One region of the Microbaculum marinisediminis genome, then DNA from elsewhere that is predicted to be linked to it. Evidence: predicted binding sites of a transcription regulator. Region 1 holds the regulator's gene; each other region holds the start of a gene.
The links. The regulator LexA, encoded in region 1, represses DNA repair genes until DNA is damaged. The targets are predictions, from matches to a motif close to TGTTCNNNNTGTGTTCNG.
Positions count from the first base shown of each region.

Region 1 (4,618 bases):
GATCGTCATCCAGGAAGATACCGAGCGCGCCGGCGACGAGGTCACCGTTCTTGAATCCTCCGGCATCGGCCGGTTCGTGCGCAAGCGCGGGCTCGACTTTGCCGAAGGCGACGTACTGCTCAGCGCCGGCCGCCGCGCCGACCCGCGCGCCATCGCCCTCGCCGCCGCGATGAACCATGCCGACCTGTCCGTTCATGGCCGGCCGAAAGTCGCAATCCTGTCGACCGGCGACGAGCTCGCCCTACCCGGCTCCGATCCCGGACCGGAAAAGATCATCGCGTCCAACGGCTTCGGGCTTGCGGCCATCGTCCGGCGGGCCGGCGGCATTCCCGTCGATCTCGGCATCGCCGCGGACGACCGTGAATCCCTCGCCGGTGCCGTCGCTAAGGCACGGAAGTCCGGGGCCGATGTTCTGGTGACCCTCGGCGGCGCATCCGTCGGCGAGCATGACATCGTCCAGGACGTTCTGGTCGCCGAAGGCCTGTCGCTCGATTTCTGGAAGATCGCCATGCGGCCCGGCAAGCCGCTGATGTTCGGCATGTTCGGCGCGAGCCGCTTCCTCGGACTGCCCGGCAATCCGGTCTCGGCGATGATCACCGCACGGCTGTTCCTCGTGCCGCTGATCCACGCGCTGTGCGGTCTCAGGGAAACCCAGTCCGGCGAGACCAACGCGCGCCTCGGGGCCGATCTCGGCGAAAACGATCAGCGCCAGGACTATCTGCGCGCGATGTCCAGCATCGATCCCGACGGCACCCTCGTCGTCACCCCCTTCGGCCGGCAGGACAGCTCCATGCTGGCCACGCTGGCCAGGGCCGATGCGCTGATCATCCGCCCGCCTTTCGCCCCGGCCGCGACGGCGGGCGAGACCTGCCGCGCGCTCCTGATGGATTTCTGAGGGCGGCCCTCGCGCGGCGCATCAGCGCCGGACGAGATGCTTCCGGCAATAGTCGTAAATCCGGTATTCCTGGCGCCAGAACGTCTTCAGGTTGTCGATGGCCTTTTCCGAAAGGGCCGGTCCTTTCGAAGGCGCCTGATGCTCGGTCTGAAAGGCCTCGGCGATCTGCTCGCGCGACAAGCCGGCGGGCTCAAGCAGACGGAAGACGTCGTCGTTCAGGTGCTCCAGCTCGGCGACGCAGTAGATCCTGTCGGCTGCCTCCTTCAACGGGGCAACGCCGCCGAGATGGAACGCATAGCCGCGCCGCAGATGCCCGATAGCCTGCATGGCGAATTCCGCGGCCGAACGCATCCGTTCGTCGTCGGTGACGAGCGCCTCGGCGAGATCGTTGGCGGTGGGGAAGTAGGAGAAGGCGACGGCCTCGTCCGTGCTCCAGGTGTGGTGATGCGCCGGCCGGCCGCTGCGAAGGCGACTGTTGAAACCGGACACGAAACGGGTCGACGGCTCGCGAATGACGAATCCGACCTTGCAGGACGGCGATTCTTCGAGAACCCGCTGCAGCGTGATCCGATGGCCGACTTTCTTGATCTTGATGTCCTGCCCGTCCTTCCGGAACTTCCTCAGGAACCGGCCGATCGACGTTCCACCCGTCTTGCCGATATGGAGGAGAACATAGTCCTCGAGAATGAGCGACTTCTTGCTCTTATTCGGTTTCCGTTTGGACTTTGATCCGAATGCACGCGGGATGACCATCCCCAATGCCCTTTCATGATATTTCTTTGCGACTGCCCGCGGCGACATAAGCTCGACCGACGTGATCTGGCGGCTGGTGGGTATGGTCATCCGACCGGTTCGCCGGTATCCCTAGCCGGATCGGTCGAGGCTTACAATCGCGATGAACGACCGCGTGCCGCGACCCGCCAGGCCGGATGGTGGCCCCTCGCCGACCCGCACGATCCCGGAGCAGCGCGCCCCCGTGCCCACACTGCGTCCATGCGATATTTGCCATTGCCGAACACAACAAGAACATGTATGTTTGTTCTTGATTTGTACACAATCCGGCGCCCAAAGACGGGCGGAAGCGGCAACGGGAGCGCGCAATGCTCACGCGGAAACAGCATGAATTGCTGATGTTCATCCATGAACGTCTCAAGGAATCGGGCGTGCCCCCGTCCTTCGATGAGATGAAGGAAGCGCTGGACTTGCGCTCGAAGTCGGGCATCCATCGACTGATCACGGCGCTCGAGGAGCGCGGCTTCATCCGACGCCTGCCGCATCGCGCCCGCGCGCTCGAAATCGTCCGGCTGCCCGAGTCGGTGGCGCCGGGGCTAGCCGCGCGCGGCCGCGGATTCGCGCCGAGCGTCATCGAGGGAAGTCTCGGCAAGACACCGCCGCCACCCCCGCCGGAGCCGGTAGAGACCGAGGCCGCCAACTCGAACGCGGTGGCCGTCCCGGTCATGGGCCGCATCGCCGCGGGCACGCCGATCTCGGCGATCCAGAACCACAGCCATTCGATCCAGGTGCCGGTCGAGCTTCTGTCGAAGGGCGAACATTTCGCCCTGGAGGTGCGCGGCGACTCGATGGTCGACGCTGGCATCCTCGACGGCGACACGGTCCTGATCCGCAAGACGGATGCCGCCGACACCGGCGACATCGTGGTGGCGCTGATCGACGACGAGGAAGCGACGTTGAAGCGCCTGCGCCGCAAGGGCGCGTCGATCGCCCTGGAAGCGGCCAACCCGGCCTACGAGACACGGATCTTCGGTCCGGATCGGGTTGCCATTCAGGGCCGGCTGGTCGGCCTCATCCGCCAGTACTGACGACGCCTGCCGGGCTCAGCAGCTCGGGGGCTTAGGGTCCCCGGCGCGTCCAGGGACGATCGCCGGACCGGTCCGCCGCCGTCTCGATGGCAATGCCGTTGGCCGTCTTCGTGAGCGTGATCGCGCCGGACCGCGCGGCATCCTGCGGACCGATCACGATGGCGTCGTCCCTGCACCACTGAGGCGGCGAGATCGGTGTGACGACGACGTCCGCCCAGGCGCAATCCTCCGCGAACGCCACCGGATCGCTCACGTAGGAAACACGCAGACGACCATTGTCGGCGACGCAGGCCCACGTATCGCAGGCCGCCCGTCGTCGCGGGGTCCCCTCGGGCACGAGTCCGGCGCTGCGCAGCCAAACCTCCACCTCGTAGTCCGATCCGGGCTTTGGCAGGAACGCCAGCGCGCCGTCCTGCATTCTCAGCGCCGCCATCCGTAGGTCCCGCGCGACGAAGAGGTCCGGCGGGTCGGAGACCGCACTCAAGACGACGCCGGCCGCAATGAACGGCACCCCCAGGAGGCGCACGCCCGTGCGCCAAAGCAACAGCCAGAGCCCGCCGGAAATCGTCAGGAGCAACGCGGCCACGGGCACCTGCGAGACCATGCGCACCGCCCCCTCCCAGCCGGCGACCGCCCTCGCCACGGCGAGAACGCCCTCGATCCCCAGCCCCATCGGGACAAGCGCGAGGCCTTCCAGGCCGAAGGGCATGAGCAGCACCGCGGCAAGCGCGGACGGCATGACCAGCACGCTGACGAGCGGCATCGCGGCGACATTGGCGATCAACCCGTAGACCGCCACGCGGTTGAAGTGATAGGCGGCGAACGGCCCCGTCGCCAGCCCGGCTATCAGCGCGGTGAACACGAGCCCGAGCACCGCCCGGACGAGAAAGCGGACCGGCGGCGCCATCGCGCTTTCACTCCGCGAAAGCGACCACCACCGCAACGCCTCGTAGGCCGAGACCAGGGCGACGGTCGCGGCGAACGACATCTGGAAGCTCGCCGTCACCAAGGCTTCGGGCGTCAGCACGAGCACGATCGATGCGGCGATCGCGACGTTGCGCAGGGTGATCGCCGGCCGGTCGAGCAGCACGGCAACCAGCATGATCGCCGCCATGATGAAGGCGCGCTGCGTCGCGATCGAGGCGCCCGAGAGCACCAGGTAGCCGAGCCCGCCGATCAGGGCGATCGCCGCCGCCCACTTCTTGATCGGCCGGGTCAACGCGAGACTAGGCGATAGCGCCAGACAGGCACGGGTGAACCAGAACAGCGTGCCGACGACGAGCATCATGTGCAGGCCCGAGATCGCCAGGATGTGCGCCAGGCCGGAGGCGCGCAGCGCGTCCTCGTCGGCGTCCGGTATAGCGCCACGCTCGCCCGTCACGAGCGCGGCCGCGATCGCGCCGACGGAGCCGGGCAGCGACTGCCGGATTCGCGCCGCGATGTAAAGGCGCGTCCGCTCGATCGCGGTCCCGAGCCGCACTGGCAGTCCGACATCCCGCGCGGTCTGGACCGGTTTCGGCGCGCTGGTCAGGAACCCGACGCCGCCGATGCCGGCGAACCAGGCCCGCCGGGCGTAATCGAAGCCGCCCGGCACCGCGGCGTCCGGCGGCGGCAACAGCATCGCGTCAAATCGCACCGCCTGTCCTGGCGTCGGCACCGACCAGCTGCCGCGCATCCACAGCGACAGCAGGGTCGGCAGCTCCGCAGCGGCATCGCGGCCGATCCGCTCCGGCGCCACCGTGAGCCGTGCCGCGCCGTCCTCCCTGAGGTCGACCCCGATGATCCGCCCGGTCACCGGAACCGGATATCCGGTCTCGGACACGACCGGCGCGGCGACCCAGCGGCTGCGAAGCCCCGCGTCCAACATGCCCAGCGACGCCAGGAACAGGCCGATGAACGCGAT
Region 1 is NZ_JALIDZ010000012.1:19,797-24,414, forward strand. It holds gene MUB46_RS21055 (molybdopterin molybdotransferase MoeA) at 1-895, shown strand, start outside; gene MUB46_RS21060 (sulfotransferase family 2 domain-containing protein) at 917-1,738, opposite strand; gene lexA (transcriptional repressor LexA) at 1,996-2,715, shown strand; gene MUB46_RS21070 (ComEC/Rec2 family competence protein) at 2,747-4,618, opposite strand, start outside.

Region 2 (4,618 bases), on a different contig from region 1:
GGCACGGGTAAAGGCGTCGTAGGCCTGGAAACTGTCGAACTTGTCCCAGTCGTCGTCGACCGCGTCGACCTTGGAATTGTCCGGCCGATGCAGCGCGCCCTCGAGCTGCAGGTTGTAGGGTGGATCCGCGAAGATCGCATCGACCGACTTGGCCGGCAACGCTTCCAGCGTTGCGATGCAATCACCGATCAGGATCTCGTCGATATATCCGGCGGAAGCCGGGCCGGGCGTCTGGGACGCCCGGCTCCGTACGCATGAAGGCATTACTCACTCAACCCTTACGCAACTGATGAAGGGAGGATGTCCCAACAGGGTAAAGGTTGACTTAACTGGTAAATAAATCTGATTGCGACAGCGGCCGGAAGGTCATCCGGTGGATCGGGCAGGGGCCGACCCGCTTGAGCGCGTCGAGATGCTGGGCCGTTCCGTAGCCCCGGTTTCTCTCGAATCCGTAATCGGGATGGGCGCTGGCGAGCCGGTCCATCATGCGGTCGCGGGTGACTTTCGCCACGATCGAGGCCGCCGCGATGGACAGGCAAAGCGCGTCGCCGTCGACCACCGCCTCGCCGGGGCAGGGGGAACCGGGCAGGTCGCGCCCGTCGACGAGGATGTAGTCGGCTGGCCTGGCAAGCCCGGCGATTGCCCGGCGCATGGCCAGAAGTGTCGCCTGGCGGATGTTGATCTTGTCGATGACCGACGCCGAGGTTCCGGCGGCGCAGACGGTCGCCGTCTTCAGGATTTCGTCGAACAGGGCCTCGCGCCGCGCCGCGCTCAACGCCTTTGAATCGGCAAGGCCGTCCGGGATGCGCTCCGGATCGAGGATCACGGCAGCGGCGACGACGGGGCCCGCCAGCGGCCCGCGGCCGGCCTCGTCGATGCCCGCGACAAAACCCGCGCCCGTTTCGAGCGCCCGTTGCTCACGGCTGAAATCCGCTGCTGTTCCCATGGCCGCGATCGTTCCGCGACTCGCGCGAAAAAAGCAATGGCGCCAGGGGGGCAGCCAGAGGGGAAGGGGCCGGCCGGCGAGGGGGCTTCGCCGGCCGGCGGGCACAGGTCGCTTGAGTGAAAGGGCGGCCACGACCTGCAAGGAAACCGGTAAAGGCGGGTCTCAGCCGGGAAGCTGCACCCGTCCGTCCTGGTCGAGCGACCAGAACGGGTTGTGGGAGATCTCCCAGAGATGGCCGTCGGGATCGGCGAAATAGCCGGAGTAGCCGCCCCAGAAGGTTTCGGCGGCCTGCATGATCAGCCGCGCGCCGGCCGCTTCCGCCTCTTTCAGCAGGGCATCGACCGCGTCCGTGGAGGCGAGGTTCTGCGCCAGGGTTACGCGGCGAAACCCGTGTCCTTCCGCCGACAGCCCGGCATCCTCGGCAAGCGCCGCGGTGCCGTAGAGGGCGAACACCATGCCGCCGACATCGAAAAAGGCGACCGCGTCCAGGCTCTCCGAGGACCGCGTCCAGCCGAGCCGTTCATAGAATTCCGCCGACGCCTGTACGTCCGCGACGCCGAGAGTGATCACGCTGATGCGCTGGTCCAAGTGGCTTCTCCTCAATGTCTGGTTTTCTAGAACAGGCTCATCTGGTCGCCGGCCGCGAGCGGGCGCTCGAACAGATCGGTGCGCAGCTTGAACTTGGCGCGATTGAGCTTGTTGCGGTCCGCGGCAAGTTCGAAGCGTCGCCCGATGGTCCAGGCGAGCGGGCCCGAACCGGTCATCCGCTTGCCGAACTCAGACTGGTTGTGCTTGCCGTCGCGCGTCTGGGAAACGAGCGACATGACGCGGGCGGCCCGGTCCGGCGCGTTGTTTTCAAGCCATTCGACGAACAGGTCGCGCACTTCCAGCGGCAGCCGCAGCAGAATGTAGCCCGCTTCCGTGACGCCGGCCGCTGCCGCGGCCCCCAGGATCGACTCGATCTCCGAATCGTTGAGGGCGGGAATGACGGGGGCGACCAGAACGGCGGTCGGGATGCCGGCCTCGGCAAGCCGCATCAGCGCCTCCAGCCGGCGCGACGGCGTCGAGGCGCGCGGCTCCAGAGCCCGCGACAGCTTGCGGTCGAGGCTGGTCACCGAGAGCGCCACCTTGGCGAGGCCGCGCTCGGCCATGCGCGACAGGATGTCGATGTCGCGGGTCACCAGCGCGGACTTGGTGACGATGCCGACCGGATGATTGTAGCGGTCTAGCACCTCGAGGACCCGCCGGGTGATGCGCTGCTGCCGCTCGATCGGCTGATAGGGGTCGGTATTCGTCCCCAGCGCGATCATGGCCGGCGTGTAGTTCGGATTGGCGAGTTCCTTTTCCAGCAGCTCGGCAGCGTTCGGCTTGGCGAACAGCTTCGATTCGAAGTCGAGCCCCGGCGACAGCCCCATATAGGCGTGCGTCGGCCGCGCGTAGCAGTAGGCGCAGCCGTGTTCGCAGCCGCGATAGGGATTGATCGAGCGGTCGAAATTCACGTCCGGCGAGTCGTTGCGGGTGATGATGCGCTTCGGCTTTTCGATCGTCACCGTCGTCGCGAAGGGCGGCAGCTCGTCGAGCGAGCCCCAGCCGTCGTCGAAGATCGACCGCGCCAGCGTCTCGTAGCGGCCGGACAGGTTCGAGCCGGCGCCGCGCCCCCGCCGCCGCGTCTCGGCGATGCCGTCGCCGAGACGGCCAGGCCCGGGTTCCGCCGGTCCGGCCTCGATCCGTTCAGCAAGTGGGAATCGATCTGCCATGACCTGGACAATAAATCAGGATCAGGAACATAACAAGAACATCGTGCGGCTTTCGCCCAATTTTCCGTTATACCGGATGGCGCGGCCGCGCCCCCGCGATATAAACCGCTGTAATGCTTACGGTCGTGATCCCCACCCTGGAGTCCGAGCGCACCCTCGTCGGCACGCTGGCGACGCTGATCCCTGCGACGGTGGCCGGTGTCGTCTCGCAGGTGGTGATCGTGGACGGCGGATCGCGCGACGATACGCTCGCGATCGCCGACGAGCTGGGCTGCGACATCGTCTCCGCGCCGCGCGGTCGCGGCACCCAGCTCGCCGAGGGGGCGAGGGCCGCCCGCCAGCCCTGGATTCTGTTCCTGCATTCCGACACCAGGCTCGACGAGGGCTGGCACCGGGAGGCGGCAAGCTTCATCGAACGGGTCGAATCCAGGAACGAGGCCGACCGTCGCGCCGCCGTATTCGGGTTCGCGCTGGACGACTACGGTTTTTCGGCGCGTCTGCTGGAGGTGATCGTGCGGGTCCGCTGCGCCCTGTTCGCGTTGCCCTATGGCGACCAGGGCCTGCTGATCTCGCGCCGTCATTACGACCGGCTCGGCGGCTTCAAGCCGATTCCGCTTATGGAGGATGTCGATCTGGTGCGCCGCATCGGCAGGCGCGGCCTCGTCTATCTGCGCGCCCGCGCCGTCACCAGCGCCGCGCGCTACCGTCGCGAGGGCTATCTGCGCCGCATGGCCCGCAACGCCGGCTGCCTCACCTTGTTCTTCCTGCGCGTGCCGCCGCGCCTCATCGCGCGCGTCTACGGCTGATCCCGGTGAACCGCTGGCTGGTGGTGATGGCGAAACAGCCGCGTGCCGGCCGCGTGAAGTCGCGCCTGGCGCGGGATGTCGGCGCGGTCGAGGCGACCCGGTTCTATCGCGTCACGCTGCAACGCCTGATCCGCCGGCTCGGTCGCGATCGGCGCTGGACGACCGTGCTCGCCGTTTCCCCCGACAGCGCGGCGGGCGATCCCGTGTGGCCGCGCGGCGTGCCGGTGATCGGCCAGGGCGAGGGCGACATCGGAGACCGCATGCAGGCCGTCATGGACCGTCTGCCGCCGGGCCCGGCGACCATCGTCGGCAGCGACATTCCCGGCATCGAGCCGGGTCATGTCGCCGACGCGTTCCATAAACTGGGGCGACACGACGTGGTGTTCGGGCCGGCGACGGACGGTGGATACTGGCTCGCAGGGCTCAGGCGCCGCCCCCGCGTGCCGCGCCTTTTTGACGCCGTACGCTGGTCGACAAAGCACGCGCTTAAGGACACGTTGCGAAACTGCGGCGCCCTGTCGGTCGGCTTCGCCGCGACGCTGTCGGATGTCGACGATGTCGGGGACTGGCGGCGATGGCGACGGGGCGACCCGCGATAGGCCGCCCCGTCTGTATATCGTCGCGCCTACAGGCGCAGCTGATAGCTCACCGGCACCCAGCGGTAGCCGTCGCCGACCTTTTCGACATAGCCGACGGCGGGAAACGGCATGTGATAGCCGGTAACCGGAATCCTGTCGGTCGCCGCCATGTCGAGCACCGCCTTGCGCGTCTTCACGGCCTGGTCCTTGTCGATATCGAAGGAGACGTGCCAGTCCGGCCTCTGGAGCGACACGATGTAGTGGTTGGTGACGTCGCCCCACAACAGGAACGGTCTGCCGGCGCTCTCGATCATGTAGGCGGTATGGCCCGGCGTATGGCCCGGTGTGCCAACCGCGCGGATGCCGGTGGCGACATCCGCACCATCCTTGATGAAGGTCGCCTTCTCCACATGCGGCACCACGTTCGCCGCCGTCAGTTTCGCCACGCCTTCGGCTGGCGTTCCCATCCGGTCCGACGATGTCCAGAAGGCGTATTCCGTCTCCGGGATCACGTAGCGCGCGTTGGCGAAC
Region 2 is NZ_JALIDZ010000001.1:83,226-87,843, reverse strand. It holds gene MUB46_RS00450 (site-specific DNA-methyltransferase) at 1-264, opposite strand, end outside; gene MUB46_RS00445 (ribonuclease HII) at 326-946, opposite strand; gene MUB46_RS00440 (VOC family protein) at 1,109-1,534, opposite strand; gene MUB46_RS00435 (PA0069 family radical SAM protein) at 1,561-2,703, opposite strand; gene MUB46_RS00430 (TIGR04283 family arsenosugar biosynthesis glycosyltransferase) at 2,817-3,509, shown strand; gene MUB46_RS00425 (TIGR04282 family arsenosugar biosynthesis glycosyltransferase) at 3,515-4,108, shown strand; gene MUB46_RS00420 (MBL fold metallo-hydrolase) at 4,135-4,618, opposite strand, start outside.
Region 2: the regulator LexA is predicted to act here: its motif matches at 2,727-2,744, upstream of MUB46_RS00435 (PA0069 family radical SAM protein).

Region 3 (4,618 bases), on a different contig from region 1:
CGGCTACGATATCGCCGAGACCGAAACGGCATCGCTCACGCTCGACCGGATCATGTCGGGCGACTCCGCCGCCCTCGTCCACAACATGGAGCCGGCGCCGGGCGAGGTGCGGGTCGAGACCATCGACCTGGATCTGGTGCGCCGGGACGGCCGCACCCTGCCGGTGCGCCTGCTGCACCGCGTCGCCTTCGACCAGGCCGGCAACCCCGGCACCTCGCGCACCATCGTGCTCAACCGCAGCGCCGGCGCGGGCGATGTCGCCGAGACCCTGCGCGCCGCCGAGGTGCGGTTTGCCCGCTTCTTCAACAACACGCCGCTGGCGATCGCGACCGTCGACCGCAACGGCCGCATCGAGCGCACCAACGCCGCCTTCGCCCGCCTGTTCGCCGGCAAGGACCGCAGCGTGCGCAACATCGCCGACTGCGTCGGCGACCGCGACCGCGAGGCCCTGCTCGACACGCTCGATGCGGCGTTCTCGGGCCAGGCCGAACTGAAGCCCGTCGACGCGCCCGTGGCCGGCGACGCCGTGCGCATCGCCCGGTTCTACGCCAGCCCGGTCGAGGACGGCGACGGCGAGGCGGCGATCGTCTACGCCCTCGACATCACCGAGCAGAAGGCGCTGGAAGCCCAGTTCGCCCAGGGCCAGAAGATGCAGGCGGTGGGCCAGCTCGCCGGCGGCATCGCCCACGATTTCAACAACGTGCTGACGGCGATCATCGGCTTTTCCGACCTGCTGCTGGCCAATCACCGGCCGACCGATCCCTCGTTCAACGACATCATGAACATCAAGCACAACGCCAACCGGGCCGCCGGCCTGGTGCGGCAGCTGCTTGCCTTCTCGCGCCGCCAGACCCTGCGGCCGCAGGTCCTCAAGCTCGCCGACGTGATGTCCGCCGACATGCAGGTCCTGCTCGCCCGCCTGCTCGGCGCCAAGGTCGAGCTCAACCTCGACCAGGCCCGCGACCTGTGGCTGATCAGGGCCGACGTCAACCAGCTCGAGCAGGTGATCATCAACCTCGCCGTGAACGCCCGCGACGCCATGCCCGGAGGCGGCAAGCTGACGATCCGGACCCGCAACGACGGCCGCGACGAGCCGATGACCAGCGGCGACGCCACCATGCCGGCCGGCGAGTACGTCCTGCTCGAGGTCGAAGACACCGGCACCGGCATGCCGCCGGAGGTCATGGCCAAGATCTTCGATCCGTTCTTCACCACCAAGGAGGTCGGCAAGGGCACCGGCCTCGGCCTGTCGACCGTCTATGGCATCATCAAGCAGACCGGCGGCTTCATCTTCGCCGACTCCACGCCGGGCAAGGGCACGTGTTTCCGCATCTACCTGCCCCGTCACGTGCCCACGGAAGAGGAAGCGGCACCGAAGCGCGAAGTCGCCGCAGAGGCGCCCAGGGACCTGACCGGACGCGGCACGATCCTGCTCGTCGAGGACGAGGAGGCGGTCCGCGCCTTCGCCGCCCGGGCGCTCGCCTCGCGCGGCTACACCGTGCTCGAGGCCGATACCGGCGTGGCCGCGCTCGAGGTGATGGACAGCCACGAGGGCACAGTCGATCTGGTCGTCTCCGACGTGGTGATGCCGGAGATGGACGGGCCGACGCTGCTGAAGGAAGTGCGCAAGCGCAATCCCAAGCTGAAGGTGATCTTCGTCTCCGGCTATGCCGAGGACGCCTTCGCCAAGAACCTGGAGGGCGGCGAGCAGTTCCACTTCCTGCCCAAGCCGTTCAACCTGAAGGAACTCGCGGCCACCGTTAAGGAGGTGATGTCGGCGTGACCGCCCCCCGAACGAGACGCAAGGCCCCTGCGCTCGACGGAATCCTCGAGACCGCGCTCTATGTCGAGGATCTCGATATCGCCAGGGCCTTCTACGCCGACACGATGGCGTTTGCGGAAATCCTCTCCGACGCGCGGATGGCCGCCTTCGCCGTCGGCGACGACCGGGTGCTGCTGCTCTTCAAGCGCGGCGCGAGCGCGGTCGAGGCGCACTTGCCGGGCGGCATCATTCCGCCGCACGACGGCTCCGGCCCGATCCACATCGCCTTCGCCGTCTCCGCCCGCAGCCTGGCCGCCTGGGAAAGACATCTCGCCGCCGCCGGCATCGAGATCGAGAGCACCGTCGACTGGCCCGACAAGCGCGGCCGCAGCATCTATTTCCGCGATCCCGACGGGCACCTGCTGGAGCTGGCGCCGCGCCGGCTGTGGAAGCATATGTGAAACTCCCCGGGCCGTGTACCGACTGTGGCCGTATCTACTTCGATCTCAGCGTAAGACCGATCCCAATAACGGTGATATCGTCGATGCCCGGAAACCGGGCCGATAACTTTCCCCAGTGCGTTTGTAGCGCGGTGACAAGTACCGCGAAATTCACCCTGTTGGCCGAACCGGACAAATCCCTACTTTTTTGCCTTGCTACTCCTTTTGCCTCGATAGACAACGACGAAATAGCCTTGGTTCGTGCTGTTAAACTCAATAACCGCACAGTCTCGAATTGTGATCGATCATGTTTATCAGAAACACTCCAAGACTTAGGCACGCGACAACCTGCCGAACCACGGCCACACCGCCGAACCAACCCCGGCAAGATGTTCCTATTGTGTTCATGGAACAAACCGGGTACATTCTTCACAACCGGATCGCATTCGCTCTGGTGAATCACGAGCCCCTTGTGGAATAAGGAGTGGGACCGATGGCTGTATCTCCGCTGCGCGTCGTTGAAGGAGACGGAATGGACAAGAACAAGGCACTCGAAGCCGCGCTCGGACAGATCGAACGCCACTTCGGCAAGGGCTCGATCATGCGGCTGGGCCAGGACGGCAAGGTCGTCGAGATCGCCGCGATCCCGACCGGGTCGCTTGGCCTCGATATCGCACTCGGCATCGGTGGCCTGCCGCGCGGCCGCGTCGTCGAGATCTACGGGCCGGAATCCTCCGGCAAGACGACGCTGGCGCTGCACACGGTCGCCGAAGCCCAGAAGCGCGGCGGCATCTGCGCCTTTGTCGACGCCGAGCACGCCCTCGACCCGACCTATGCCAAGAAGCTCGGCGTCAGTGTCGACGACCTGCTGATCTCCCAGCCCGACACCGGCGAGCAGGCGCTCGAGATCGCCGACACGCTGGTGCGCTCCGGCGCGATCGACGTTCTCGTCATCGACTCCGTCGCGGCGCTGACCCCGCGCGCCGAGCTGGAAGGCGAGATGGGCGACTCCCTGCCCGGCATGCAGGCCCGCCTGATGAGCCAGGCGCTCAGGAAGCTGACCAGCTCCATCTCCCGCTCCAACACCATGGTCATCTTCATCAACCAGATCCGCATGAAGATCGGCGTGATGTTCGGCAGCCCCGAGACCACCACCGGCGGCAACGCGCTCAAGTTCTATGCCTCCGTCCGCCTCGACATCCGCCGCATCGGCGCCATCAAGGACCGCGACGAGGTCGTCGGAAACCAGACCCGCGTGAAGGTGGTGAAGAACAAGCTCGCCCCGCCCTTCCGCGAGATCGAGTTCGACATCATGTATGGCGAGGGTATCTCCAAGACCGGCGAGCTGCTCGACCTCGGCGTCAAGGCCGGCGTCGTCGAGAAATCCGGCGCCTGGTTCTCCTACGACAGCCAGCGCCTCGGCCAGGGCCGCGAGAACTCCAAGCAGTTCCTGCGCGACAACCCCGAGATCGCCAACGAGATCGAGACGGCGATCCGCCAGAATGCGGGTCTTTCGATCTCCCTGGCCAGCAAGTCCGGTGATGACGGGGCCGCTGACGATGGCGACGCCGCGCTGAAGGCCTGACCGGCCCGTCACCATCGCAATTCCGTGCCGGGACGGCGCGTCGCCTTGTGCGATGCGCCGTTTCGCTTATGTGATCCTGTGGACAGCCTGCGGACCCGTCGCTAAAACCACGCGCGGCCGTCCGATTTGGCCGGACCGGCGGGATCGGCCCGCCGCCCCGACACTTTCAGTGCAGGGCCCTTTCCAGTGCAAGACAGGTGTACCGCCCGATGACCGGCGTCAACGAGATCCGCACCGCGTTCCTCGACTACTTCAACAAGAACGGCCACGAGATCGTCGCCTCGAGCCCGCTCGTGCCCCGCAACGATCCCACGTTGATGTTCACCAACGCCGGCATGGTGCAGTTCAAGAACGTCTTCACCGGCGCCGAGCACCGGCCCTACTCCCGCGCGGTGACGGCCCAGAAGTGCGTGCGCGCCGGCGGCAAGCACAACGATCTCGACAATGTCGGCTACACCGCCCGGCATCACACCTTCTTCGAGATGCTCGGCAATTTCTCGTTCGGCGACTACTTCAAGGATCTCGCCATCGAGCTGGCCTGGAACCTCGTCACCCGCGAGTTCGGCCTCGACAGGGACCGCCTGATCGTCACCGTCTACGCCGAGGACGACGAGGCGCACGGCCTGTGGAAGAAGATCGCCGGCCTGTCCGACGACAAGATCATCCGCATTCCCACGAGCGACAATTTCTGGGCGATGGGCGAGACCGGCCCCTGCGGCCCCTGCTCCGAGATCTTCTTCGACCACGGCCCCCATATCCCCGGCGGCCCCCCCGGCAGCCCGGATGAGGATGGGGATCGGTTTATTGAGATCTGGAATCTCGTGTTCATGC
Region 3 is NZ_JALIDZ010000005.1:141,354-145,971, reverse strand. It holds gene cckA (cell cycle histidine kinase CckA) at 1-1,783, shown strand, start outside; gene MUB46_RS12195 (VOC family protein) at 1,780-2,223, shown strand; gene recA (recombinase RecA) at 2,696-3,787, shown strand; gene alaS (alanine--tRNA ligase) at 3,997-4,618, shown strand, end outside.
Region 3: the regulator LexA is predicted to act here: its motif matches at 2,593-2,610, upstream of recA (recombinase RecA).